4 regions of the Streptomyces chengmaiensis genome follow, and region 2 is predicted to be linked to each of the others. Evidence: riboswitches for the same ligand, from Rfam matches in the RefSeq annotation. Region 2 holds a riboswitch; each other region holds the start of a gene.
The links. Region 2 has a riboswitch for cyclic di-AMP ahead of QCN29_RS24755 (M23 family metallopeptidase). Riboswitches for the same ligand answer to the same signal wherever they lie in the genome.
Positions count from the first base shown of each region.

Region 1: it holds a riboswitch for cyclic di-AMP, as region 2 does, so the genes downstream of both, QCN29_RS27025 (M23 family metallopeptidase) here and QCN29_RS24755 (M23 family metallopeptidase) in region 2, are expected to answer to the same signal.
Region 3: it holds a riboswitch for cyclic di-AMP, as region 2 does, so the genes downstream of both, QCN29_RS11915 (C40 family peptidase) here and QCN29_RS24755 (M23 family metallopeptidase) in region 2, are expected to answer to the same signal.
Region 4: it holds a riboswitch for cyclic di-AMP, as region 2 does, so the genes downstream of both, QCN29_RS13605 (transglycosylase family protein) here and QCN29_RS24755 (M23 family metallopeptidase) in region 2, are expected to answer to the same signal.

Region 1 is NZ_JARWBG010000040.1:43,154-50,166, reverse strand. Features, by position in the region: gene lhgO (L-2-hydroxyglutarate oxidase) at 1-367, shown strand, start outside; gene trmB (tRNA (guanosine(46)-N7)-methyltransferase TrmB) at 516-1,310, shown strand; gene QCN29_RS27035 (PrsW family intramembrane metalloprotease) at 1,418-2,713, shown strand; gene QCN29_RS27030 (hypothetical protein) at 2,692-2,853, opposite strand; gene QCN29_RS27025 (M23 family metallopeptidase) at 2,966-4,048, opposite strand; cyclic di-AMP (ydaO/yuaA leader) riboswitch at 4,060-4,204, opposite strand; gene QCN29_RS27020 (PP2C family protein-serine/threonine phosphatase) at 4,441-5,574, opposite strand; tRNA gene QCN29_RS27015 (tRNA-Met) at 5,793-5,866, opposite strand; gene galE (UDP-glucose 4-epimerase GalE) at 6,234-7,013, shown strand, end outside.
Region 2 is NZ_JARWBG010000034.1:143-7,155, forward strand. Features, by position in the region: partial or broken gene QCN29_RS24740 (GNAT family N-acetyltransferase) at 1-1,850, opposite strand, end outside; gene QCN29_RS24745 (HPr family phosphocarrier protein) at 2,096-2,377, shown strand; gene QCN29_RS24750 (GntR family transcriptional regulator) at 2,538-3,215, opposite strand; gene QCN29_RS24755 (M23 family metallopeptidase) at 3,419-4,204, opposite strand; cyclic di-AMP (ydaO/yuaA leader) riboswitch at 4,219-4,376, opposite strand; gene QCN29_RS24760 (M16 family metallopeptidase) at 4,653-6,020, opposite strand; gene QCN29_RS24765 (M16 family metallopeptidase) at 6,038-7,013, opposite strand, start outside.
Region 3 is NZ_JARWBG010000011.1:27,859-34,871, forward strand. Features, by position in the region: gene QCN29_RS11900 (esterase/lipase family protein) at 1-535, shown strand, start outside; gene QCN29_RS11905 (peptidoglycan DD-metalloendopeptidase family protein) at 779-2,344, shown strand; gene pcrA (DNA helicase PcrA) at 2,513-4,990, opposite strand; cyclic di-AMP (ydaO/yuaA leader) riboswitch at 5,290-5,448, shown strand; gene QCN29_RS11915 (C40 family peptidase) at 5,451-6,677, shown strand; gene QCN29_RS11920 (hypothetical protein) at 6,699-7,013, opposite strand, start outside.
Region 4 is NZ_JARWBG010000013.1:33,421-40,433, forward strand. Features, by position in the region: gene QCN29_RS13590 (nucleoside triphosphate pyrophosphohydrolase) at 1-16, shown strand, start outside; gene QCN29_RS13595 (cytochrome P450 family protein) at 169-1,395, shown strand; gene QCN29_RS13600 (LysM peptidoglycan-binding domain-containing protein) at 1,528-2,664, shown strand; cyclic di-AMP (ydaO/yuaA leader) riboswitch at 2,986-3,114, shown strand; gene QCN29_RS13605 (transglycosylase family protein) at 3,119-3,874, shown strand; gene eno (phosphopyruvate hydratase) at 4,165-5,454, shown strand; gene QCN29_RS13615 (FtsB family cell division protein) at 5,571-6,050, shown strand; gene QCN29_RS13620 (DUF501 domain-containing protein) at 6,146-6,691, shown strand; gene QCN29_RS13625 (Ppx/GppA phosphatase family protein) at 6,688-7,013, shown strand, end outside.

The DNA of each region.
Region 1 (7,013 bases), on a different contig from region 2:
CCGCTGGTCCACGGTCCGCCCGGCCGAGCTGGCCGCCACCCTGGCCTGGCCCGGCTCCTGGCGCATCGCCCAGCGCCACTGGCGGTACGGGGCGGGCGAACTGCACCGCTCTCTGTCGAAGCCGGCCTTCCTCGCAGCGGTGCGGAGGCTCCTTCCGGAGATCACCGAAGCCGATCTGCGGCCCGCCGCGGCGGGTGTGCGCGCACAGGCCGTACTGCGCGACGGCACGCTCGTGGACGACTTCCTCATCCATGAGTCCCCCCGCACGGTCCATGTGCTGAACGCCCCCTCCCCCGCGGCGACCGCCTCCCTCCCCATCGGCCGCGAAATCGCCACCCGCGCGCTTGCGGCCCTGGCGGAGGGATAGGGGCCGGGGCTCCGCCCCAGACCCCGTCCCCCGGGGCTCCGCCCCGGACCCCCGCGCCTCAGAGGCCGGCGAGGCTGAACTGCCGCCGCAGGCCCGATGCGCCGGGCCGTAGAATCGGGGCATTGTGTCTGAGCAGCTTCGAAACGCCGTGCCCGGTGACCGCCCCGACCGCGCACCGTCCGGCGCCACCCCTGTGAGTCACCGGGCCAAGGGGGAACCGCGCTTCCCCGGCGGTCCCGCCGCCGATCCCGCAGGATCGCACCACGAACGGCGGATCCGGAGCTTCCAGCCGCGGCGGAGCCGGGTCACCGCGGGGCAGGCCGACGCGCTGCAGCGGCTGTGGCCCGTCTGGGGTCTGGACATCGACGGCCGGCGCGTCCTCGACCTGGACGAGATGTTCGACGGGCTGCCCGTCGTCCTCGAGATCGGTTTCGGCATGGGCGAGGCCACCGCTCAGATGGCCGCGGAGGACCCGCACACCGGCATCCTCGCGGTCGATGTGCACACCCCCGGTCAGGGCAACCTGCTCGCCCTGGCCGAGCGCAACGGCCTGTCCAACGTCCGGGTGGCCAACGGCGATGCGATCATCCTGCTCCGCGAGATGCTGCGGCCCGGCTCGCTCGACGGCGTGCGCGTCTACTTCCCCGATCCCTGGCCCAAGAAGCGGCACCACAAGCGACGGCTGATCCAGCCCGAGTTCCTCACGCAGGCCGCCGAGCGGATGAAGCCCGACGCCGTGCTGCACTGCGCCACGGACTGGGAGCCGTACGCAGAGCGGATGCTCGAGGTGCTCACCGCGCACCCGGACTTCCAGAACACCCAGCCGGACGGCGGGTACGCCCCCCGCCCCGCTTTCCGGCCGCTGACCCGATTCGAGGGCCAGGGACTCGAGAAGGGCCATGTGGTGCACGACCTGCTGTTCCGCCGGGTATCACCCTCCTGATCGCAGCTACAACACGGTCGCACACTGTCAGTACCCCTCGTTAGGGTCGTGTGGTGTCCGAGTCCCCGCCGCAGCCTCAGCAGTCGCCGCCGCAGCCGCCGCCTCCGCTGCGCTCCCCGCAGCAGCTGGCAGAGCTGCTCGCCGCCGTGCCCGAGCGCTCCCGGTGGCGCTACAAGCCTCGCCGGGTCTCACACCTGTGGCGCAGCAAGGCCGTCCGGGCCGGTGCGGTCATCACCCTGCTGGCCCTGTGCGGGCTGATGATCCTCGCGCTGGTGCGCGAGCAGACCGGCACCCGTGGCTTTCTGGTCGGCCTGGGCCTGGCCACCCTTCCGGTCCCCCTCCTGATGGCCGCGTTCCGCTGGCTGGACAGGGTGCAGCCGGGCCCCTGGCGGAACCTTCTGTTCTCCTTCGCCTGGGGCGCCTGCGCCGCCGCCCTTGTCGCGATCATCGCCAATACGTTCGCGACGCGCTGGATAGCCACGGCCACCGCGGACCCGGCGAGTGCGGACACACTCGGCGCGACGGTCATAGCCCCGGTGGTCGAGGAGAGTGCCAAGGCCGCCGCGATCCTGCTGATCTTCCTCTTTCGGAGACGGGACTTCACGGGGATCGTGGACGGCGTCGTCGTCGCGGGCTTCACCGCCACCGGCTTCGCCTTCACCGAGAACATCCTGTACCTGGGCAGCGCCTTCGGCGAGGACCAGACGCTCGGCACCTCGGGTCTGGAGTCGGTGACCGCCGCGACCTTCTTCGTGCGGATCGTGATGTCGCCGTTCGCCCATCCGCTCTTCACGGTGCTCACCGGCCTCGGTTTCGGGATCGCCGCGCTCGCGGCCCGGCAGCGCCGGTTCCGCAGGACGGCGCTGCCGGTCCTTGGCCTCCTGCTCGCGATGGGCGTGCACGCGCTGTGGAACGGCTCGGCCACGCTCCTCGGCCCCTGGGGTTTCTACGCCGTCTACGGCGCGTTCATGGTTCCCGCCTTCGGGTTGCTGACCTGGCTGACGATCTGGTCGCGGCAGCGTGAGCTGCGCACGATATCCAGGCATCTGCCCGCGTATGCGGCGGCTGGGTGGCTGTCCCCGGACGAGCCGCCCGCCCTGTCGTCGATGCGGGCGAGGGCGATGGCACGCGACTTCGCCCGGCATACGTTCGGCAGGCCCGCGGCGGACGCGGTGTCGGAGTACGAGTCGCTGGCGACCACACTGGCGTTTCTGCGCCACCGGGCCCACCGGGGCACTGCCGGAGAGGACTTCGCGGAGCGGGAGCGGGAGCTGCTGCACCATCTGTGGCAGCGAAGGGAGGTGGCCGGACCCGCACTGACGTACGCGGCACGGGCGTCGGGCCGGGTGTGGTCCCCGCCGCCGCACCGGGACTACGGCGGCTACAACCCGTACCGCTCCTGAGCCATGGCGGGCGGCCCCGGCGCCGGCAGTTCGGCGGCGGCGAGCAGATCGGGCAGCTGCTCCACCGCAGGACCGGCAGCCCTGGCGTCGGGGGGTGTGCGCCAGAGCTGCCGGGGTTCGGGGTGCGGACGCTCTGCCACCGTACGCGGGCGCGGCGTGCCTGTGCGGCGCGGCGCTCCGCCCGGACGGTGGGCGTCCGGGGCCGTCCGGAGTCGTCCGGGGCCGTTGCAGTTCGTCGGAGCGGTCGGAGCGTCAGACCGTCAGGCCCTTGTCGCGCAGCCACGCCATCGGGTCGACGCCGGCCCCGCTCGGCGTGTGCACCTCGAGGTGGAGGTGGGGGCCGGTCACATTGCCGGTCGCGCCCACCCGCCCGATGGTCTCGCCGGTCGTCACCTTCTGCCCGGCGCTCGCGGTCATGGAGGAGAGGTGCGCGTACCAGACCTCGGTGCCGTCCTCAAGCTCCAGCACGATGCGGTAGCCGTACGAGCCCGACCAGCCGGCGGACTTGACCGTGCCGCCGTGGACGGCCTTGACGGGGGTGCCCGTCGGCGCGGCGAAGTCGAGGCCGGTGTGCTGGCCGGAGGACCACATGGACCCGGCCTGGCCGTAGGTGGAGGTGATGGTGTACGAGGAGGTGGGCAGGGAGTAGCTCGCGGCGAGCTTGGCGAGGCGCTCCGCCTCCGCCTTGGCCCTGGCGGCCTCCTCCGCCTTCCGCTTCTCCTCGGCGGCCTTGGCTTCGGCCGCCTCCTGCTGCTTCGCCGCCTCCGCCGCGGCCTTCTCTGCGGCGGCCTGCTCGGCTGCTGCCTTGGCTTCCGCTTCGGCCGCGGCCTGCTGCTGCTCGGCCTGCTGGAGGATGCGGGCGCGCAGGGCCTCGCCCGCGCCGCCCGCACTCGACTCGGCGGCGTCGGAGCCGAGCATGGCGAAGGGCCCGCTGCCCGCACCGTCCTGGCCGGCCGTGCCGGATTCGGCGGACACCTCGCTGCCCCCGGAGTCGCCCGAGCCGTCGGCGTCGCCGGAGTCCTCGGCGTCGCCGATCAGGGCGCCGACGCCCGGGAGGGACTCGGCGTCGGGGAGGTCCGGAAGGGAGATCGAGACGGCGGGCTTGTCCTGGGCGGTGGCCAGGCCGCCCGCGCCGACCGCGGCGATGACGCCCACGCCGAGCACGGTGGAGCTGCGGGCGAGTCCCCCGCGCTGCTTGACGACGCGGTGCCGGCCGCGCACCGGACGGACGGAGTCCTCGGTGGGGTTCCACTCCCCCCAAGACCGCTCTGCAGCCCGCTCACCGAAGTAGGCGGATTCGAAGGGTGCTTCAGGGGCAGGTGTGTTGGACGCCACGGAGGCGTACTCCTTTCCTTCCTTCTCGCCTACCGGGTTAGCTGACGGGTTCGGAGCAGGAAGGTCTCCTACGGCCCTCCGCAGGCTGCGAAGGCGTCCGATTCACCCCAAATAGTGGTTCCCCGGCTCCCTTTCGGAATTCGGCGCACACGCACGGCGCCGCCTCTGGCGACGGCTGGGACGACCGCGTTGCGTTATCGAACGTTAATAGACACCCGCACGGGAATCCAAGCTGTTCCGTCTGATCTTTAAGTTCTTTGCGCGGGACATAACCGGACACAAGGCCATGGAAGCGGGCGAGTTGAGTGGCTCTCAGACTCTTCCGAGCTCCCTCTTGGACTGGTCCAGTATCTGACTGTGTGTCAAATGTTATGCGGAGGGCTCCCTCTCGATTACGGACGGTCGTCATCCGTCCCGGCCCGGACGACCGGCACGGTCCTGCGCTTTCGCGGCTGCCGCTCCGTCGGGCGCATCACGGCCAGCAGCGCCATGTCGTCCGTGGTGCCGCCGCCCGTGTGCCTCCGCACATCCGCGACCAGCGCGTCCAGCAGTTCCTCGGGACCGGGGAAGATCCGGCCGCTGAGCCGCTCCCCCGGGTCGTAGAAGACGCCGTGCGAGTCGCGCGCCTCGGACAGCCCGTCGGTGTAGAGCAGCAGCGTCGCCCCAGGGGGCAGTGGCCGCTCCTCCGCACGGTCCGGCCAGCTCCCCAGGTCCCCCATGCCCAGAGGCAGCGCCGCCTCGGACGGCTCCAGCATGTCCACGCGCCCGTCGGCGTACAGCAGCAGCGGCGCGGGGTGCCCCCGGTTCACCACCCGCAGGGCGTCCACCGGCCGGGAGATCTCCGCGAGCACCGCCGTGGTGAACCCCTCGACCGCATCCAGCCCGCTGCGCCGCGTCCCCTCGCGCGCCAGCGCCCGCTCCAGCCGCCCCGCGACGCCCTCCAACGACCGCTCCTGCTCCGCGGCCTCCCGGAACGCCCCGATGACCACGGCCACGGCCTCCACCGCGCCCAGCCCCTTGCCCCGTACGTCCCCGACCACCAGCCGCACCCCGTACGGCGTGTCCTGTACGGCGAAGAGGTCGCCGCCGATGAACGCGTCCTCCTGGGCCGCCTCGTACCGCGCGGCGACCTGCAGCCCGCCGATCCGGTCCGCAGGTGAGGGCAGCACGGCGCGCTGTGCGGTCTCCGCGATCACCCGCGCGGAGGCGAGCCGCTGGTTGCTGCGCCGTACGACGTCGTTGATGAGCAGCGCGAGAGCCGCCACCGTCACCAGCGTGGTGGTCTCGGTCAGTGCCGTGATCTGGGCGGCGGTCTCGTTGTAGGCGTGCATCCCCATGGCGCCGACCACCGCGGCGAGGCCGGTGATCGCGGTGGCGCGCCAGGAGAAGAAGGGCGCGGCGATCAGCGGGGAGGCGGCGAACATGGGGACGGCGGTGAACTTGGCCGGCGTCGCGAGGTCGAAGAAGATCGCGCCGAGGATCATCAGACCGGGCAGCAGGCGGACGAGGAGCTGCGCCGAGCTCATGCCGTCGTGCCGTCGCTGCCCCACCGGTGCTCTCCTGCCCAGTCCGTCAGGCCGCGGACCGTACCGCGCCCCTTCCAGGCTGGCCGGAGCCGCGCCGCACGGCGACCCGGCCGTCGGCCGACCGGACGATGCCCTGCCGCTCACCCGCGAAGCCACCGGAGGTACGACGACGGCGGCCCGGCACTTCTATGAGAAGTGCCGGGCCGCCGTGCTGCGAGTAGCGGGGACAGGATTTGAACCTGCGACCTCTGGGTTATGAGCCCAGCGAGCTACCGAGCTGCTCCACCCCGCGTCGGTGCACACCACCTTACGCCATCCGAAGGGCTGCCGACGACACGGTTTCCGGCCGCCGGGTCCGACGACTCGCCCGGGGCCCTTTCACACGCCCGAGTGAGCGCGCCCGCGGACGCCCCCGCGCGAACCACGCGAACCACGCGAACCGCGGGCCGCCGGATGCCCGCCGATCAGCTCAGCACCGCCGAAAACCGCCGCAGAAGATCCTATGAACGTCCATACGCTTTTCTGCGGTTGTCCGAGAACCGAGACCGTCTCCGGTCCCGGAGAACTCAACGCTCCCCATCAGACCGCTGGAGATATCTCATGCGCGTTGCTGTAACCGGCGGCGGCTCCCTCCCTGCGGCACGAAACGAGGTCGCTCCATGTCCGCAACGGTCCTGGTGACCGGCGGCGCCGGATTCATCGGCAGCCACACCTGCGTCGAGCTGCTCCAACACGGCTACGAGGTCGTCGTCATCGACGACCACTCCAACAGCTCGCCCCACGCTCTGGAACGCGTCGCGAAGGTCGCCGGCCGCCCCGTCGCCGCCGCGTACGAGGCCGATCTGCGGGACCGGGCCGCGCTGGACCGCGTGTTCGCCGCCCACCGCATCGACACGGTCGTGCACTTCGCGGCGAAGAGGGCCGTGGGCGAGTCCGTGGAGAAGCCGACGGAGTACTACGACGTCAACCTCGGCGGCACAACGGCGCTGCTGCACGCCATGCGGGTCCACGGCGTGCAGCGGCTGGTCTTCTCGTCGTCCTGCTCGATCTACGGCGACGCCCCCGTCGGCATCCCGCTCACCGAGAACGACCCCGCCGCCCCCACCAATCCGTACGCCACCGCCAAATGGCTCTGCGAGCAGCTCCTGGCCGACGCCTGTCGGCACCAGCCGGAGCTCAGCGTCCTGGCACTGCGCTACTTCAACCCGGTCGGAGCGCACCCGAGCGGTCTGCTCGGCGAGGACCCGCACGGCGTGCCGGGCAACGTCATGCCGTACCTCGCCCAGGTGGCCGTCGGCAGAAGGGACCGGCTGAGCGTCTTCGGCGACGACTATCCGACGGCCGACGGCACCGGAGTGCGCGACTACATCCATGTCGTGGACGTCGCCGACGGCCACCGCGTCGCCCTCGAACACCTCGGCGACGACCGCGGGATGCGC
Region 2 (7,013 bases):
GCCTCGGCCAGGCCGCCGATCTCGACGTGGACGACCGCGACCGGCTTTGCCGGGGAGGCGGCCGCTGCGTCCTGGAGCGCGGCGGCCAGGACCTCCCCGTCGCCGAACTCCGTCACACCGTCCTCGGCGACCCAGGGGATCGCCGTGACCACGACGGCGTCGCACGCCTCGTCCGCCAGCGCCTCGGCGAGCGCGGCGCGGAAGTCGGCGGGCGTCGCGGCGGTCGTCAGATCGCGCGGCGGCAGCGGACGCAGCCCCTCCGTGCGGCAGGCGTCGTAGGTGAGGAGCCCGAGGGACTCGGAGTTGCCGAGGATCGCGACGCGCGGACCGGCCGGGAGAGGCTGGTCCGCGAGCAGCAGACCGGCGTCGACGAGTTCCGTGACGGTGTCCACCCGGATCACGCCCGCCTGGCGCAGCAGCGCCGAGACCGTGGCGTCCGGGATGCGGGTCACGGGCACCGCGTGCCCCGGCGGCGCACTCCCGCTGTGGCGGGCGCCCTTGACGACCACCACGGGCTTGACGGCCGCCGTGCGCCGGGCCAGCCGGGTGAACTTGCGCGGGTTGCCGATCGACTCCAGGTAGAGGAGGACGACGTCGGTGTCGGGGTCCTCGTGCCAGTACTGGAGGAAGTCGTTGCCCGACACGTCCGCCCGGTTGCCGGACGAGATGAAGGCGGACAGGCCGGCGCCGCGCCGGTGCAGGCCGGACAGCAGGGCGATGCCGATCGCGCCGGACTGGGTGAAGAGTCCGATGCGGCCGCGCGCCGGGGACCGCGGCGCGAGGGAGGCGTTGAGCCGGACGGCGGGCGCGGTGCTGATGATCCCGAAGGAGTTGGGGCCGATGATCCGCATCCCGTACGACCGGGCCTGGCGCACCAGTTCGCGCTGGCGCTCCCGTCCGTCCGGCCCGCTCTCCGCGTATCCGGCGGTGACCACGACCAGTCCCTGCACGCCGTGCTCGCCGCAGTCGGCGACCGCGTCGGGGACCCGCTCGGCCGGTACGGCGACGACGGCCAGGTCGACCCGTTCGCCGGTGCGTTCCACGATCTCGCCGACGGAGCGGAAGGCGGGTACGCCGTCCGCCTCGGTCCAGTCCTCGGGGAAGGCGCGGTTGACCGCGTAGGTGCGGCCGGTGTAGCCGCCTGCGAGGAGGTTGCGCAGCACGGTGCGCCCGACGCCGCCGGGCGCCCGGCCGACGCCCACGACCGCCACGGAGCCGGGGGCGAGCAGCCGCCGCACGGAGCGGGCCTCGGCGCGTTGCTCGCGGGCGCGCTGGACCGCGAGGGATCTGGCCGTCGGCTCCAGGTCGAGCGTCAGATGAACGGAGCCGTCCTCGAAGCTGCGCTTCTGGGTGTAGCCGGCGTCCGTGAACACCTTGATCATCTTGTTGTTGGCGGGCAGCACTTCGGCGACGAAGCGGCGGATGCCCCGCTCTCTGGCGACCGCGGCGATGTGCTCCAGCAGGGCGGAGGCCACACCGCGCCCCTGGTGGGCGTCCTGGACGAGGAAGGCGACCTCGGCCCGGTCGGCCGGCGCCGGGGCGGGCCTGCCGGAGGCGTCGATGCGGTCATAGCGGACGGTGGCGATGAACTCGCCCCCGACGGTGGCCGCGAGTCCCACCCGGTCCACGTAGTCGTGATGGGTGAAGCGGTGGACGTCGCGGTCGGACAGTCGCGGGTAGGGCGCGAAGAAGCGGTAGTACTTCGACTCGTCGGAGACCTGCTCATAGAAGCTGACCAGGCGTTCCGCGTCAGCGGCGGTGATGGGCCTGATGTGTGCCGCGCCCCCGTCGCGCAGCACCACATCCGCCTCCCAGTGGTCGGGGTACGCATGGTCCGACGGCGTCCGCATGGGAAAATCGTACGGCCCGTCCATCACTCGCGTCGGCGAATGACGGGGCCGGCCCCGTCCTTCCCTCCCCTGCCCTTTCTTCCCTCCCCCTGCCTTCCTCTCCTCCCCTCGGCCTTCCTCTCCTCCCCTCGGCCTTCCTCTCCTCCCCGCGGCCTCCGGCACGCCGCTTCGGCACCCCGCGTCGGGCAGTCCGCAACCCATGAGAGACTGGTCTAGACAACCGCTAGCACCTGAAGGGCAACACCATGGCTGAGCGCCGCGTCAACGTCGGGTGGGCCGAAGGCCTGCACGCCCGCCCCGCCTCCATCTTCGTCCGCGCCGCCACGGCTTCCGGCGTCCCCGTGACGATCGCCAAGGCCGACGGCACCCCGGTCAACGCCGCCTCCATGCTCGCCGTGCTCGGGCTGGGCGCGAAGGGCGGCGAGGAGATCGTGCTCGCCTCCGACTCGGGGGATGCAGAGGCCGCTCTGGACCGGCTCGCCAAGCTGGTCGCCGAGGGGCTCGACGAACTTCCCGAGACCGTCTGATCCCTTCAGGCCTCACCGGCGGGATAAAACGAAGCCGGCTGCCGCCCGAATTCGGGCGGCAGCCGGCTTCAACCATATTCGGGTGACAACCAAAAATGTCCCTGAGTCACTTTTCGAACCACCCGAATTTCTAGCCCCACTTTTGTATACGGGGCTGTTGTTAATTCCGGACGCTTGCCGTGTTTACGGCATGTTGCGAAGTCCTCACCCGCTCGGGGCGGCGCAGCCGGTGCGCGGCCGCCGCCCGTTCGGCGTGCAGCGCGGTGAGCGTCCGCGCCCGGTCCGCGTCGCCGCGCGCCACCGCGTCCACGATCGCGCCGTGCTCGGCCCAGGACTCCACGGGCCGGGTCGGCTGCTCGACCGCGTACATCCAGGTGATCTTATGGCGGAGCTGGGTGAGCAGCGTGATCAGCCCGGGGCTGCCGGACGCCTGGGCGAGCGTCTCGTGGAACCAGCCGCCGAGGGAGCGCAGATCCTCCCCCTGGCCGCGGCGCGCCCGCTCCTGTCCCAGCCTGACCAGGCCGCGCAGCACCTTCAGATGGGCCTCGGTGCGGCGCCGGGCCGCGCGCGCGGCGCCCAGCGGCTCCAGCAGCCGGCGGATCTCCAGCAGGTCGGCGGCCTCCTCCTCCGTGGGTTCGGCGACGCAGGCGCCCGCGTGCCGCCGCGTGGTGACGAACCCCTCAGACTCCAGAGTGCGCAGGGCCTCGCGCACAGGCACCCTCGAGACGCCGTAGCGGCGGGCCAGCAGTTCCTCGGTCAGCCTGCCGCCGGGCTCGAATACACCGGAGACGATGTCGTCGCGGATCGCTGTGCATACCGTGTGCGCGGGAATGCGCATGACCCAACCTCCGCCTTAATCCACTGGAAACGCAGCCGATTGACGCCTGTTCGGTGACTCTAAGGCAGTGGGCCGAATTTTCCGATGCCTTACCGAGAATCATGGATATCTTTTGGCCAGCGGCAGCGCGGGCCAGCCAAACGCGTCGAGGCCCCGGCGGGGAACGCCGGGGCCTCGACGGCAGCGGGCCGGAACAGGCCTGGTCAGACCTTGACGCCGTGCGAGCGCAGATAGGCGACGGGGTCGATGTCGGAGCCGTAGTCGGGGGTCGTGCGCGCCTCGAAGTGGAGATGCGGGCCGGTCGAGTTGCCGGTGGAGCCGGAGACGCCGATCTGCCGGCCCGCGGCGACCGACTGGCCGACCGTGACGGTGATCGCCGACAGATGGCCGTACTGGGTGTAGGAGCCGTCGTTCATCCTGAGGACGACGTTGTTGCCGTAGGCGCCGCCCCAGCCTGCCTCGACGACGGTGCCCGCGCCCACGGCGACGACCGTCGAGCCCGCGGGGGCGCGGAAGTCGACGCCGGAGTGGCTGCCGGAGGACCAGAGCGCACCGCCGGCCCGGTAACCGGTGGTGACATGGGTGCCGGCGACCGGGAGGCGGTAGGCCAGACGCCTGCGCTCCGCCTCACGGGCGGCGCGCTCCTTGGCCTCGCGGGCCTCCTTGGCGCGCTGCTCGGCTTTGCGCTTCGCCTCGGCGGCGGCCTTGGCGCGGGCCTCCTCCTCGGCCTCGGCTGCTTCGGCGGCCTTCTTCTGCGCGGCGGCCTGGGCGGCGATCTCGTCGGCGAGGGAGGTGGCGGGGGCGACGATCTGGTTCAGTGCGGTTTCCTCGACGGCCGCGTCGACGCCGGCCTCGGCGGCGACGGCGGGGGAGGCGAGGGTTCCGATGACGCCGGTGGCGGCGAGGGTCGCGACGCCGGCCAGGTTCGCGCTCCTGCGTGTCAGGCGGCTCGGGGCACGGTGCTTCCCGGTGGCACGGGTGAACGCCATGGAGGGGGCTGTTCCTTTCCTTCCTTCTCGCCTACCGGGTTAGCTGACGGGTTCGGAGCAGGAAGGTCTCCTACGGGCCCCGCCTCACGGCGGCGTCCGATTCACCCCAGGGGATGTGTGGGTCCCCGGCTCCCCTGGCTCGCGCCTGACGGGGACTCGGCGATGACTGCCCGTGCCGCGGGCGCGGCGGGACATGGGCGGACAGCCGGACCGACGCTAGGCGGCGCATCTTTCAATCACCAAACGGACAGCCCGTTTTGTAGCGCACGCCACAGGGCATACACCATGTTTCACCTACAAATCAGACATACGACGAAACCCCGGCAATGCGCCCATTGCCGGGGTGCCGTCTGCCCTGTTTCAGACCGATTCGCCCTATGGGGAAACGCTGATCGGACGGCAGTGCCGAGTCGTGTCGAACGGCGGTCGGACTCCGATCAGACGCCCGTCATCCGGCGACCACCGTCACCTGACCGATGCCGAGCTCCCTGACCGGCTCCTCGATCTGTGAGGCGTCGCCGACGAGGACCGTGACGAGCCGGTCGACGGGGAAGGCGCTCACGGCCGCGGCCGTCGCCTCGACCGTCCCGGTCTCGGCGAGCCCGGCGTACAGCCGCGCCTGGAAGTCGTCCGGGAGGAACTGCTCGACCTGGTCGGCGAGCGTGCCGGCGACCGAGGCGGCGGTCTCGTACTTCAGCGGGGCGACGCCCACCAGGTTCTGCACCGCGGCGTCCCGCTCGGCGTCGGTGAGGCCCTCGGCGGCGAGCGTGCGCAGCACCTGCCACAGATCCCGCAGCGCCGGGCCGGTGTTGGGGGTGTCCACGGAGCCGCTGATCGCGAGCATCGCCGCACCCGAGGCGTCGGGCGCGGAGCGCAGCACCTGGGTGAAGGCCCGCACCCCGTAGGTGTAGCCCTTCTCCTCCCGCAACACGCGGTCGAGGCGCGAGGTGAGCGTGCCGCCGAGGCAGTACGTCCCGAGCACCTGGGCCGGCCACTGGCGGTCATGGCGGTCCGGGCCGATCCGGCCGATGAGGAGCTGCGTCTGCACCGCGCCCGGACGGTCCACGATCACAACGCGGCCGGTGTCGTCCGCGGTGATGGCCGGTACGGGGCGGGGGGCCGCACTGTCGCCGGTCCACGCCCCCAGGGTGTCGGCGAGCACGGTGTCCAGGTCGACGCCGGCGAGATCGCCGACGATCACGGCCGTGGCGGTGGCGGGGCGCACATGCGCCTCGTAGAAGGCGCGCACGGCGGCCGCGTCGATCTGCGCCACGGTCTCCTCGGTGCCCTGGCGGGGCCGGGACATCCGGGAGGCCGCCGGGAACAGCTCCTTGGAAAGCTCCTTGGCGGCCCTGCGGGCCGGGTTGGCCTTCTCGTGCGGGATCTCGTCGAGTCGGTTGCGCACCAGCCGCTCGACCTCGTGGTCCGCGAAAGCGGGGGCGCGCAGCGCCTCGGCGAGCAGGCCGAGCGCCTTGTGCAGCCGGGAGACGGGGACCTCGAGGGCGATCCGGACGCCGGGGTGGTCGGCGTGGGCGTCGAGGGTGGCGCCGCAGCGTTCCAGCTCTGCGGCGAACTCTTCGGCCGAGTGCTTGTCGGTTCCTTCGGACAGGGCTCGCGCCATGATCGTGGCGACGCCGTCGAGCCCTTCGGGCTCGGCGTCCAGGGGGGCTCCGAGGGAGATGTCGACGGCCACCACCTGCTGGCCGGGACGGTGGCAGCGCAGCACGGTCAGGCCGTTGCCGAGGGCGCCGCGGTCGGGGGCCGGGAAGGCCCAGGGCTTGGGCTGACCGGCCGCCGGCTGCGGGTGGAGGTCCATGGTCACAACGGCGTCGCTCACTGGTCTGCCCCTTCGCGCTCGGCAGGCTCGCTGTTCTCGTCGGTGTCGTCGGTCTCGGCGCTCTCGGCGCTCTCGGCGCTCTCGGCGCTGTCGGCGGCCGGTGCGGCCCCGGCACTCTGGCCGGCTGATCCGTCGTCCCCGGCTGCCTCCGTCTCCTCGGCGGAGAGGGGCTCGTACACCAGCACCGCCCGGTTGTCGGGGCGCAGCCTGGCCGCGGCGACCGCCTGCACCTCCTCCGGGGTGATGTCCAGCAGCCGCCGGACGGCGGTGAGGGCGAGCTGCGGATCGCCGAACAGCACCGCGAACCGGCACAGTTCGTCGGCGCGGCCCGCGACCGTGCCCAGCCGGTCCAGCCACTCGCGCTCCAACTGGGCCTGGGCGCGCTCCATCTCCTCGGACGTCGGACCTTCGGCGGCGAACCGCGCCAGTTCCTCGTCGACGGCGGCCTCGATGGCCAGCACCTCGACGCCGCCGGAGGTCTTCACATCCAGCCAGCCCAAGGACGGCGCACCGGCCAGCCGCAGCAGGCCGAACCCGGCCGCGACGGCCGTCTGGTCCCGGCGCACCAGGCGGTTGTGCAGCCGGGAGGACTCACCGCCGCCGAGGACGGTGAGCGCCAGGTCCGCGGCGTCGCACTCGCGTGTGCCGTCGTGGGGCAGCCGGTATGCCGCCATCAGGGCGCGCGCCGGGACTTCCTCGCGGATCTCCTGGCGGAGCTGCTCGCCCACGAGGTCGGGCAGAACGCCGTCGCGCGGGGGCTGCTTGCCCTCGTGGGACGGGATGGAGCCGAAGTACTTCTCGATCCAGGCGAGCGTCTGCTCCGGATCGATGTCGCCGACGACCGAAAGCACCGCGTTGTTCGGCGCGTAGTAGGTGCTGAAGAAGGCGCGGGCGTCCTCGAGCGTCGCCGCGTCCAGGTCGGCCATGGAGCCGATCGGGGTGTGGTGGTACGGGTGGCCCTCGGGGTAGACG
Region 3 (7,013 bases), on a different contig from region 2:
CCTCAACTACTCTCCCCTCACCTGCGACATCCGCACCGCTGCCGCGTCGCTGGGCCGCCATATAGAGGACATATGCGCCAGCACCGGCCATCGCGAGGTCGATGTCGTGGGGCACAGCCTCGGCGGCCTCGTCGCCCGCTACTACGTGCAGCGCCTGGCCGGCGACCGCCGCGTACGCACACTCGTCACCCTCGGCACCCCGCATGCCGGCACACCCGTCGCCCTGCTCGCGGGCGCACACCCCCTCGCGCGCCAGATGCGCCCCGGATCGCCGGTGATCGAAGAGCTGCGGCAGCCCGCTCCGGGCTGCCGCACCAGATTCGTGAGCTTCTGGAGCGATCTCGACCATTTGATGATCCCGATGGAGACGGCCTGCATCGACCACCCGGATCTGATCGCCGAGAACGTGCCGGTGAGCGGAATCGGCCATCTTGCGCTGTCGGTGCACCCGGCCGTCGCAGCCGGCGTCCGCCAGGCGCTGGAGACGGGCAAGGCGGCGGCGGGCGGCCCGTCGGACACGGCCTCCGCAGCCTGACGGTCGGAGCACCTCCAACACCCCCCAGTCGAACGAATTTCGAACGTACCGCCAAAGCTGCGCCCACTGACTGCCGAAAGGCCGCCGAATGCCCGTTTCCTGATTCGCTGAAAGCAGCTGGAGATTGTCGCCGTCGCATACCGCCGGGTACAGTCGCGGCCACTGCGTCGCCTCCGGGACCGCCGTTCGCCGGCCCCGGACCCAGGCGCCCCAGGTCCTGCTGCCGAGGCGAGAGAGAAGTTGGTGAACGACCAGCACGCCCACGCCGGGTACGTCGGATACGACGGCCACGCTGCCGGCAGCTTCGACGCCGACCCGCTCTTCGGCTCCCTCCCCGGCGGCTACGAGGCCGGCCACAGCGGCCAGTACGACTCCTCGCAGTGGAACGCTGGAACCGCCGGCTACGGATACGACACGGGCTACGCCGGAACGCAGGGCGAGCAGCACCAGCAGCAGCAGTACGAGACCGGCGTCTACCAGACATCCGCCACCGCCTCGTATGACACGGCCGGCTACGACGCCACCGGCCAGTGGGACGCCACCGCCTGGAACCAGGCCTCCGGCCAGACGGGCCAGTACGAGAACGTCGCCGCGTCGTTCGGATACGACGGGTACGGGGCGACGACCACGGGCCAGTGGGCGGCACAGGCCTACGATGCCACCGGCCAGTGGGACGCCACCGCCTGGAACACCGGCGAGACCACCGCAGAGCCGTTCGTACCGCAGCAGTTCACGCCTGAGCAGGAGCTCGCGCCGGAGCAGGACTTCGCACCGGAGCAGGACTTCGGGCAGGGGCAGGACTTCACACAGTCGTTTGCCCAGGAGCACGCCTACGAGCCGCCCTCCCCCGACGAAGGCGACGGCGGGCACGGCTACGGCCCCGAGGGCCTGGACAGCACAGCGGAGTTCCAGGGGCTGGACGACGTCCACAGCGCGGCAGATGCCGAAGACGGCGGCATGGCTGCCGACGCCGGTGGCCCGGATGGCGAGCCCGAGACGCTCACCCCCGCCGCCCCGGTCACCCCGCGCCCCGTCCGCCGCTCCGGCGGAGGCAGCAGAGGCCGCCGCCGCACCCCTGCGAAACGCTCCGCCCTGCTCACCGTCGCCGTCCCCTCGGCCTGTGTCATGGGCGTCGCCGGCATCGCGGCCGCTTCGGTCAACAACCTCGGTTCGGGCGACGACGGGGACGGCAAGGACGGCACGTCCACCGTCGCGGCCGCCGCAGACGAAGCCGCCGCCGAGTCCATCGCGGCCAACAGCAAGATCGATACGCAGCTCGCGGCCCTCAGCGCCGACGCCCGCGACTTCGGCGACCGCGCCTCCCGCACCCAGGAGCGCATCGACCTCAAGGCACGCCAGGAGGCGGAGCGCAAGAAACGCGAGGAGGAGGCCAAGCGGCGCGAGGCGCTGCGGCCCAAGTTCATGCTGCCGGTCAAGCAGCACGGCCTCAGCGCGTACTACGGCCAGGCGGGCATCAACTGGATGTCCGTGCACACCGGCATCGACTTCCCGGTGGCCTATGGCACACCCGTTATGGCGGCCACCGACGGCACCGTGCGCACCCAGTGGAACAGCGCCTACGGCAACATGGCCATCGTCACCGCTCCCGACGGCACCGAGACCTGGTACTGCCACCTCAGCAGCACCAAAATCCGGTCAGGCACGGTCAAGGCCGGCGACGTCATCGCCTACGCAGGCAGCTCCGGCAACTCGACCGGCCCGCACCTCCACTTCGAGGTCCGGCCCGGCGGCGGCTCCGCCGTCGACCCGCTGGCCTGGTTGCGCGGCAAGGGCCTCGACCCGACGTAGCGATCCGCCGTAGGCGACGGCGGCGTCTGCTGGGCCGACGTATACCTCAACGAACGAGGTCCCCTCCGGTCACGGAGGGGACCTTTTCTCACACGTGTCACCTTGCGCCCGGTCACAGTGCGAGGGCCGTGAAACCTCACGGCTTCACCACGTCACGGCTTCACCACGTCACAGCTTCACCACCGGCGCGTACCTCAGCAGCAGCCGCTTCGGCTTGGCGTCGCCGAAGTCGATCGTCGCCTGCGCGTCGCCGCCGGAGCCCTTCACCTCGATCACGGTGCCCAGGCCGAACTGGTCATGGGTGACGCGGTCGCCGACCGAGAGCGCGATCACCGGCTTCTCACCGGCGCGCCGCGTGGCGAAGCCCGACGCTCCGCGCCCCGCACGCGAGCCTGAAGCGGCGCTCAGCGAGGACGCGATCCCCGCGGTCGGACCCGCGGGCGCGGCCACAGGCCCGGTCCGCTTCCACTCCACATGCTGCCCGGGGATCTCCTCGAGGAAGCGGGAGGGCGGGTTGTACGACGGCTGGCCCCAGGCGCTGCGCATCGACGAACGGGTCAGATACAGCCGTTCACGGGCGCGGGTGATGCCCACATAGGCCAGCCGCCGCTCCTCCTCCAGTTCCTTGGCCTGCCCGAGCGCCCGCATATGCGGGAAGACGCCGTCCTCCAGGCCCGTGAGGAAGACGACCGGGAACTCCAGGCCCTTGGCCGTGTGCAGCGTCATCAGCGTGATGACGCCCGAGCCCTCCGTGTCCTCGTCGGGGATCTGGTCGGAGTCCGCGACCAGCGCCACCTGCTCGAGGAACTCGGCGAGGGTCCCCGCTCCCTCGGCTTCGCCCCGCTCCTGCTCGAACTCCAGTGCCACGGCGGCCAGTTCCTGGAGGTTCTCGATCCGTGTCTCGTCCTGCGGGTCGGTGGACGCCTGGAGCTCAGCGAGATAGCCCGTGCGCTCCAGGACGGCCTCCAGGACCGTGGCGGGGCCGGCGCCGGACTCCACGACGGTGCGCAGCTCGTCCATGAGGGCGTTGAAGCGCTTGACCGCGTTGGCGGAGCGGGCCGCCATGCCATACGCCTCGTCCACACGGCGCAGCGCCTGCGGGAAGCTGGTCTTCTCGCGCAGCGCCAGCGCCTCGATCATCGCCTCGGCGCGCTCGCCGATGCCCCGCTTGGGGACGTTGAGGATGCGGCGCAGCGGGACGCTGTCCTCGGGGTTGGCCAGGACCCGCAGATACGCAAGGACGTCCCGGACCTCCTTGCGCTCGTAGAAGCGCACTCCGCCGACGACCTTGTACGGCAGGCCGACGCGGATGAAGACCTCTTCGAAGACACGGGACTGGGCGTTGGTGCGGTAGAAGACGGCGACGTCGCCCGCCTTCGCCTCGCCCGCGTCCGTCAGCCGGTCGATCTCGTCGGCGACGAACTGCGCCTCGTCGTGCTCGGTGTCGGCGACATAGCCGGTGATCTGTGCGCCCGCGCCCGCATCGGTCCACAGGTTCTTGGGACGGCGGCTCTCGTTGCGCTCGATGACGGCGTTGGCCGCGGAGAGGATGGTCTGCGTCGAGCGGTAGTTCCGCTCGAGCAGGATGGTGGTGGCGTCCGGGTAGTCCTCCTCGAACTGGAGGATGTTGCGGATGGTCGCACCGCGGAAGGCGTAGATCGACTGGTCGGCGTCGCCCACCACGCACAGTTCGGCGGGCGGCAGGTCCTCGTACCCCTCTCCCACCAGCTCGCGCACGAGCGTGTACTGGGCGTGATTGGTGTCCTGGTACTCGTCGACCAGGACATGACGGAAGCGCCGGCGGTAGTGCTCGGCGACATCCGGGAACGCCTGGAGGAGGTGGACGGCGGTCATGATGATGTCGTCAAAGTCCAGGGCGTTGGCCTCGCGCAGCCGCGCCTGGTACATCCGGTACGCCTCGGCCAGGGTCTGCTCGAAGCCTCCCCCGGAGCCTCCGGCCTGGGAGGCGCCCCCGGCCACCTGATCGGCGAAGGTCTCCTCGTCGATCAGCTCGTTCTTCAGATTCGAGATCTTGGCGCTGAAGGACTTGGGCGGGAACCTCTTGGGGTCGAGGTCCAGGTCCCGGCAGACCAGCGCCATGAGGCGCTTGGAGTCGGCTGCGTCGTAGATCGAGAACGACGAGGTGAAGCCGAGCCTCTTGGACTCGCGGCGCAGGATGCGCACGCATGCGCTGTGGAAGGTGGAGACCCACATCGCGCCCGCACGCGGGCCGACGAGCTGCTCGACGCGCTCCTTCATCTCCCCGGCGGCCTTGTTGGTGAAGGTGATCGCAAGGACCTGGCCGGGGTGCACATGCCGGGTGGCCAGCAGATGCGCGATCCGGTGGGTGAGCACGCGCGTCTTGCCGGAGCCGGCGCCGGCCACGATGAGCAGCGGCGATCCGGAGTGCACCACGGCGGCGCGCTGCTGCTCGTTGAGCCCCTCCAGCAGGGCGGCGGGGTCCACGACAGGGCGCGGCGCGCCGTCGCGGTAGTAGGCGTCCCGCGCCGGAGGCACGTCGTAGGCGCCCTGGAAGAGGTCGTCCGGAACCGGCTCCGGCGCCGTCGCGTCATCGGGCGGCGGCGGGTGCTCGTCCTCCGGGGGCTGGAGGTCCGCCAGGAAGCTGTCGTCAAAGAGGCTGCTCATCGCTCTCAAAGTCTAGGCGTCCGCTCTGACACTCCGGGGCCGCATTGAGCCAGACCCCCGGGCGGCCGGGGAGCGGCCGTAGGCAGCGCTTGCACGCGCACCGTGCGCGACGGAACGACGACATCCGGTCAATGACCACCAGTGACGACATCGGCCCTACCGGCGGTAAACGGCCTGATCCCGCCGAGGTAACGAAAATGTATCGGACATTTCGAACATCAACCTTCACAGCAACCACACGGGTTGGCTAGCGTGCTCGACCAAGCGATCCCGCACCGCCATGGCGAACCACGCCAAACGGGTCGCCCACGCCGAATCCGGCCTTTCCGCAGGGAAGTTCGGAACCGGGGAACCACCCAGCACAACCGGGGTGAATCGGACCCTCGCCGGTCCGTAGGGCAGCCTTCCGTCCCGCCCGAACCCGTCAGCTAACCCGGTAGGCGGTTCACGGAAGAAGGAGATGTCGGCCTTGGCGTCGCATCGCAAGCCCCGCGGCCGTACCGCGATATCCACCCCCGCCGTCGGGTTCACCACCGCAGCCCTCGCCGGCGTCACGCTGCTGTCCTCCCAGAACGCAGGCGCCGCGCCCAGCGCGCCCGCCGAGCCGAAGCCGTCCATCGAGGAAGTGCAGAAGAAGGTCGACGACCTGTACCGGCAGGCCGGGACGGCCACCCAGAAGTACAACCAGGCCAAGGAGGCCACCGCCGAGAAGCGGCAGGAGGTCGGCAAGCTGCTGGACGAGGCGGCGGAGCGCACCGAGGCGCTGAACGAGTCCCGGCGCGCGCTGGGCAACTACGCCGCCGCGCAGTACCGCTCAGGGGCAGTGGCCCCGACCGCCGCGCTGGTCTTCGCCGACAGCCCGCAGTCGTACTTCGACCAGACACAGCTGATGGAGCGGCTGAGCGACCGTCAACGCAGCGCGGTCGCCGACTACGAGACCGAGCGTGCCGCCGCCGCGAAGCAGCGCACCGAGGCGGCCAAGAGCCTGGAGTCGCTCACCGCGTCGCAGGAGACGCTGCGCGCCGGGAAGCAGGAGGTGCAGGCGAAGCTGCGCGAGGCGCGCGAGCTGCTGTCGAAGCTGACGGCGGAGGAGAAGGCACGGCTCGCGGAGATCGAGCGGAAGAAGGCGGCGGAGGCCCGCCGCAAGGCCGAGGAGAAGGCCAGGGCGGAAGCGGAGGCGGCGGCCGCCGCGGAGGCCGAGAGGGAGCGCCTGCGCGCGCAGGAGCAGCAGGAACAGCAGCAGGAGCAGCAGGAGCAGAGCCAGGACTCCGGGGCGGATAGCGGGACCGAGTCGGGGGCGGGCACGACGTCCGGCGGCGACGCGGACGCCGACTACGCGGCCAAGGCCGACAAGGTGCTGGACTTCGCCCGCGCCCAGCTCGGCAAGCCCTACGTCTGGGGCGCGAGCGGCCCGTCCTCCTACGACTGCTCAGGGCTGACCCAGGCCGCCTGGCGGGCTGCCGGAGTCTCCCTGCCGCGCACCACCTGGGACCAGGTGGAGGTCGGCAAGCGGGTCGCGACGGAGGATCTGCTCCCGGGCGACCTGGTCTTCTTCTACGACGACATCAGCCACGTGGGCATCTACATCGGCGACGGCATGATGATCCACGCGCCCAAGCCCGGCACGAACGTGCGCGAGGAGTCGATCTACTACATGCCCATCTACGGCAGCGTGCGCCCCGCCTGACGCCTGCGGCGCCGGGGCGTCTCAGGTCCAGAGGGTGGCGATGAAGACATTGGCCGTCGTCAGCGCGCCCACCGCGCCGAACAGCGGCTTGTCGATCTTCTCCTCATCCCGCTTCACGTACACCAGGCCCAGGATGACGACAAGGATCACCAGCTTGATGCCGACCTTGAGGTTGTTCACCGACTGATCGTCGGCCTGGTTGAGGCCGACCAGCGCCACCCCGGTGATCAGCATGGTCAGCGCGCCGTGCAGCATCGCCGGGGTGAAGCGCGCCGTGCCCGCGCTCATCGCCTTCATCTGGGTCAGGAAGCCGCCGAGCAGCGAGGCGATGCCGAT
Region 4 (7,013 bases), on a different contig from region 2:
GGAGGCGATGGCGTGACCTCCGGGCCGCAGTCCGCGCCCGGCTCCGGGCCGGAGCCGGGGGCCCCGTCCGCATCGCCTGGAGGGGGGTCCGCCGCATCCCCTGGAGGGGGTCCCGCTGCGCGGTCCGCATCGCCGGGCTCCGCGCCCGGCACCGCCCCGTCGGGGCCCGTGCCGACGCTGTTCAGCTGGGAGTTCGCCGCCGATCCGTACCCCGCCTACGCCTGGCTGCGCGAGCACGCGCCCGTACACCGGACCCGGCTCCCCAGCGGTGTGGACGCCTGGCTGGTCACCCGGTACGCCGACGCCCGCCAGGCCCTCGCGGACCAGCGGTTGAGCAAGAACCCGGCGCACCATGACGAATCCGCCCACGCCAAGGGGAAGACGGGCATCCCCGGCGAGCGCAAGGCGGAGCTGATGACGCATCTGCTCAATATCGATCCGCCCGACCACACCCGGCTGCGGCGGCTGGTGTCCAAGGCGTTCACCCCGCGGCGGGTCGCGGAGTTCGCGCCGCGCGTCCAGGAGCTGACCGACCGGCTCATCGACGGCTTCGCCGCACGCGGCAGCGCGGACCTCATCCATGAGTTCGCCTTCCCGCTGCCCATCTACGCCATCTGCGATCTGCTGGGCGTGCCGCGTGAGGACCAGGACGACTTCCGCGACTGGGCCGGGATGATGATCCGCCACGGCGGGGGGCCGCGCGGCGGTGTCGCCCGTTCGGTGAAGAAGATGCGCACATATCTGGCGGAGCTGATCCACCGCAAGCGGGACGCCCTCGGGGACGATCTGATCTCCGGGCTGATCCGGGCCTCTGACCACGGTGAGCACCTCACCGAGAACGAGGCCGCGGCCATGGCCTTCATCCTGCTGTTCGCGGGCTTCGAGACCACCGTCAACCTCATCGGCAACGGCGTCTACGCACTGCTGCGCAACCCGGAGCAGCGCGAGCGGCTGCAGACGTCGCTGGCGGCGGGGGAGCGCGGGCTGCTGCAGACGGGTGTCGAGGAACTGCTGCGCTACGACGGGCCGGTGGAGCTGGCCACCTGGCGGTTCGCCACCGAGCCGCTGACGATCGGCGGTCGGCGGATCGCGCCGGGTGACCCCGTTCTCGTCGTACTGGCGGCGGCCGACCGGGATCCCGAGCGGTTCGCCGAGCCGGACACGCTGGACCTCTCCCGCGGGGACAACCAGCATCTGGGATACGGGCACGGCATCCACTACTGCCTGGGCGCACCGCTCGCCAGGCTGGAGGGGCAGACCGCGCTCGCCACACTGCTGACCCGTCTGCCCGATATCCGGCTTGCGGCCGATCCGGCCGATTTGCGGTGGCGTGGGGGGCTCATCATGCGTGGACTGCGCACGCTCCCGGTGGAGTTCACAGCGCACAGTAATTGATTCATCGTCAGTTTCGTGATGTTTATGTGATCCCTGCTGCATCGACTTGTTACTTGCGATCAAATGCGACTAGGTTCACCTGCCATCTCCGCTGCTTCAGCGGCGCTTTGCAGTCACACGGAAGGCAACCGCATGCGCTCCGGGAACGGTCGACACCGCCGACCCCGCCAGGCTCCCGCCCTCGTCGTCGCGGCGGGGGTGACCGGCTCGGCCATCGCCATCCCGCTGCTGGGGGCCGGCTCCGCCTCCGCGGCCGACGCCGCCACCTGGGACCGGGTCGCGGAGTGCGAGACGGGAGGGATGTGGAGCGCCGACCTCGGCAACGGGTACTACGGCGGACTCCAGATCTCCCAGCAGACCTGGGAGGACTTCGGGGGCGCGGCCTATGCGCCGCGCCCCGACCTCGCCAGCCGCGCCCAGCAGATAGCCGTGGCGGAGCAGATCCTCGCGGTGCAGGGGGTCGATGCCTGGCCCAACTGCTCGGCGACCGCGAATCTGCGGAGCGGCGGCGAGTCCGCCGACGTCAACCCGGGGGTGGAGCCCGGAGCGGTGACGGGTTCCGGCGCGAACTCTTCCGGCATCGGCATCGGCTCCGGCGGTGCGGCCCCCGCCGACGGCGGCTCGCCCGGCGCGGGCTCCTCGGGTGAGGGCTCCGCCGGGGCGGCTACGACGGCTGCCCCGTCTCCGTCCTCTTCCCCCTCGTCGTCGCCCTCGTCGTCTCCCTCGTCGGTGCCGGAGGGCGGCGAGCAGCCCACCACCCGATCCGGGGCGGGCATTTCGGGTCTGCCGCAGGAGAGCGGCACAACGGTCTCGCCTGACGCGTCGGATTCCCCGGGCGTCTCCGCCGGGTCCGCGGCCCCCGAGGGGTCCGGCGGCTCCGGCGGGCAGACGCTGCCCGAGGACGCCGTGGAGCCCACCCGGACCATCGAGCCGACCGACCCCGTCGACTCCGATCTGACCGTGGGCGAGGGTACCGGGCGGCATCGCGGTGCACCTGCGGATGAGGCGGACAAGTCGGGTATCAGTGATGCAAGCCGAGAATTCGGTGGGCATGCCTCGCGGGGTGACAGCGCTTCACGTGATGCATCCGACACGGCAGTCGGCGAGCAGGGCTACACCGTGCGCCCCGGGGACAGCCTCTGGGCGATCGCCGACGAGCGTGAGGTGCCCGGGGGGTGGGTCGCGCTCTATGAGGCCAACCAGGAGACCGTCGGGTCGGATCCCGACCTCATTCACCCTGGCCAGAGCCTCGATCTGGATCTGAAGTAGCGGCAGTTCGGGGGTGTTTATCCGATTCTGCGTAAGTGAGACAAGCGTCTCTCTGCCCCAACTGGCGTGTCGCGGCTGTCGAATCCGTCCGAATCGCCCTTCACCTGCGGAAATGCGTGTCAAGTCGATCGCGGAAAGAGTGATTCATCCGTGATGTTCGCCCTTGAGCGGCAGCGGCCGGTGTGTTTACGGTTCCAACCGCTCGCCACCGCGGGCCCCGTCGACCGTCACGCCGAATCCTGCCGGCGGACGGCGGGAACAGTCGTCGCGTGGAGCGCCGAAGGCAGGAGCGGGGGACCCAAGGTAGGCGCCGGACCGGGCCGTTGAGACGCGCTGTGCTCTCAGAGGCCGGGACCGGCTTGGGGTGAAGCCGCGCGCTAGGACGCGCGGCCGGGCACTCATCCGGCCCGAACCCGACAGCTCACCTCGCAGGCGTCGGTGAGGAGACACTTCCATGCTGCTTTCCGGCAAGGGCAAGCATCGCCGTCCGTCGAAGGCCACCCGTATCGCCGCGCTCGCCGGCGTCACCGGCGCCGCAGTGGCCGCCCCGCTGCTCGGTGCGACCTCCGCCTCCGCCGCGACCGCCGCCGAGTGGGACAGGGTCGCGCAGTGCGAGTCCGGCGGCAACTGGTCCATCAACACCGGCAACGGCTACTACGGCGGTCTGCAGTTCTCCGCCTCCACCTGGGCGGCCTACGGCGGCGCCAAGTACGCCGCGCGCGCCGACCTCGCCACCAAGGCGCAGCAGATCGAGATCGCCGAGAAGGTCCTCGCGGGCCAGGGCAAGGGCGCCTGGCCGCACTGTGGCGTCGGCCTGTCCAATGCCGCGTACACCGGCGGCGGCTCTGGCTCTGGCTCTGGCTCTGGTTCTGGTTCGGGTTCCGGTTCCGCGCAGCAGTCCAAGCCCAAGGCGCAGCCGAAGCAGTCGCAGCAGCGCAGCCAGGCTCCGACCACCCGCTCCGAGCGCTCCGCGGCCCCGGCTCCGGCTCAGAAGAAGCCGTCGGCCAAGTCGTCCGCCGAGCCCGCCGCCCCGGCGAAGGGCTTCAAGAAGGGCGACGGCGAGTACGAGGTCAAGCCCGGCGACACGCTGAGCAGGATCGCTAAGGCGGAGGGCGTCAAGGGCGGCTGGCAGAAGCTGTACGACCTCAACGACGACATCGTCGAGGACGCGGACCTGATCTTCCCGGGCCAGCGGCTCCACCTGAGCTGACCCGCCCGGCTGTGACCGCCCCGGTCCGGAGCGCTTCCCCCGTGCGCACCGGGCCGGGGCTTCCGCATGCCGTGGCCGGCGGTCACCCCCCTGTCACTACTGATCGGTAGGCATGTAGCGCTTCGTCCCCAGCCGGTCCACTTCGCACCCTTTTTCGTCCCAGCGGGCGGGCATCGGCAGGCGGCGGCCCCCGGGCCGGTTAGGCTCTTGCCGCAAGGCCGAATCAGACCCTGCACTGCTGGCATCCAGCTCGCATCACAACTTGCGTCACATCCCAGAAGGAGATGCTCGTGCCGTCCATCGACGTCGTCGTAGCCCGGGAAATCCTGGACTCCCGAGGCAACCCCACGGTCGAGGTCGAGGTTGGCCTCGACGACGGCAGCACCGGCCGTGCTGCCGTTCCGTCCGGCGCCTCCACCGGTGCGTTCGAGGCTCTCGAGCTCCGCGACGGTGACCAGAACCGCTACCAGGGCAAGGGCGTGGAGAAGGCCGTCCTCGCCGTCATCGAGCAGATCGGCCCGGAGCTCGTCGGCTATGACGCCACCGAGCAGCGCCTGATCGACCAGGCGATGTTTGACCTGGACGCCACCCCGGACAAGTCGTCCCTGGGCGCCAACGCCATCCTCGGAGTCTCCCTGGCCGTGGCGCACGCCGCCTCCGAGGCCTCCGACCTGCCGCTCTTCCGCTACCTCGGCGGCCCGAACGCGCACCTGCTGCCCGTTCCGATGATGAACATCCTCAACGGCGGCTCGCACGCCGACTCCAATGTGGACATCCAGGAGTTCATGATCGCTCCGATCGGCGCGGAGTCCTTCTCCGAGGCCCTGCGCTGGGGCACCGAGGTCTACCACACCCTGAAGAAGGTCCTGAAGCAGAAGGGCCTGTCCACCGGCCTCGGCGACGAGGGCGGCTTCGCCCCGAACCTCGACTCCAACCGCGCCGCCCTCGACCTCATCCTCGAGGCGATCAAGGAGGCCGGCTACACCCCCGGCCGCGACATCGCGCTGGCGCTCGACGTCGCCGCCTCCGAGTTCTACAAGGACGGCGCGTACGAGTTCGAGGGCAAGTCCCGCTCGGCCGCCGAGATGACCGAGTACTACGCGGAGCTCGTCGACGCCTACCCGCTCGTCTCCATCGAGGACCCGCTCTTCGAGGACGACTGGGACGGCTGGAAGACCATCACCGAGAAGCTCGGCGCCAAGGTCCAGCTGGTCGGCGACGACCTGTTCGTCACCAACCCCGAGCGGCTCGCCCGCGGCATCGACGAGGCCGCGGCCAACGCCCTGCTTGTGAAGGTCAACCAGATCGGCTCGCTGACCGAGACCCTGGACGCCGTCGAGCTGGCCCAGCGCAACGGCTTCAAGTGCATGATGTCCCACCGCTCCGGCGAGACCGAGGACGTCACCATCGCCGACCTTGCCGTCGCCACCAACTGCGGCCAGATCAAGACCGGCGCCCCGGCCCGCTCCGAGCGCGTCGCCAAGTACAACCAGCTGCTGCGCATCGAGGAGATCCTCGACGACGCGGCGGTGTACGCAGGGCGCAGCGCCTTCCCGCGGTTTCGCTTTGCGGACCACTAAGCACAGCAAGGGCTGACAGCCGTATAGCTTCAAGGGCTGACACCCGTATATACGTACGTCCTCGCACCCGGTCCCGTACCGTGTGCGAGGACGTATGTGCGTGAAGGAGGCGGAGCATGGCCGCGAAGGACCGGGACCGGTTCTCCACCGCGACCCGGATCCGGCTGCTCGGCGAGCAGACGGCCGCCCGCGTCTACCGCTCGCAGAGCCGCCGCCAGGCCCGCCGCTCCCGGCTCACCGGCCGGGCCGCCTTCCTGGTGCTCGTCGTCTGCACGCTGGTGGTGGCCCTTGCCTACCCGATGCGGCAGTACGTCTCGCAGCGCGCCGACATCGCCGAACAGGAGCGGCGCATGGAGGAGGCGCGAGAGAGGGTGGCCGGGCTCCGGGACGAGAAGGCCCGTCTCCAGGACGACCAGTACGTCCGGCGGCTGGCCCGTGAGCATCTGCACTATGTGATGCCGGGAGAGACCGCCTACACCATGATCGACCCGGATGCCGAGGAGCGCCGCCGGGACGACGAGGGGGCGGCGGACCGACCCTGGTACTCCAATGTCTGGGACGGAGTGGACCACGCGGACCGCCCCGCCGGGCAGTAGCCCCCACCGCGCTCACCGCGCTCACCGCGCTCACCGCACTCACAGCACTCACAGCACCGAGAAGTCACCACCGCACCGAGAACATTCAGGCAGGCATGGAAACCCCTCCTCCCCACACCGAGCCGACCGAGCCGACCGCCGCGGACATCGCCGCCTTCGAGGCGCAGCTCGGCCGCCCGCCGCGCGGGCTGCGGGCGATCGCGCACCGCTGCCCCTGCGGGCAGCCGGACGTCGTCGAGACGGCCCCGCGGCTGCCCGACGGCACCCCCTTCCCGACGCTGTACTACCTGACCTGCCCGCGGGCGGCGTCGGCGATCGGCACGCTGGAGGCGAACGGGGTGATGAAGGAGATGACCGAGCGGCTGGCGGAGGACCCGGAGCTGGCCGCCGCCTACCGCGCCGCGCACGAGGACTACATCGCACGCCGGGACGCCGTCGAGGTTCTGGAGAACTTCCCCAGCGCGGGCGGCATGCCCGACCGGGTGAAGTGCCTGCATGTGCTGGTCGGGCACTCGCTGGCAGCGGGGCCCGGGGTGAACCCGCTGGGCGACGAGGCGATCGCGATGCTGCCCGAGTGGTGGGCGAAGGGCCCCTGCGTCACGCCCTGCACGGACGGCTCGGCGAAGGAGGCTCCTCAGTGACCCGTGTGGCGGCCGTCGACTGCGGCACCAACTCCATCCGCCTCCTCGTCGCCGACGTGGACCCCGCGACCGGCCGGCTGGTCGACCTGGACCGCCGGATGACGATCGTCCGCCTCGGCCAGGGTGTGGACCGGACCGGTCGCCTCGCCCCCGAGGCGCTGGAACGCACCTTCGCAGCCTGCCGCGAGTACGCGGCGGCCATCAAGGAGCACGGCGCGGAGAAGGTCCGCTTTGTGGCCACTTCCGCCTCGCGCGACGCCGAGAACCGCGACGCGTTCGTACGCGGTGTGCTCGACATCCTCGGCGTCGAGCCCGAGGTGAT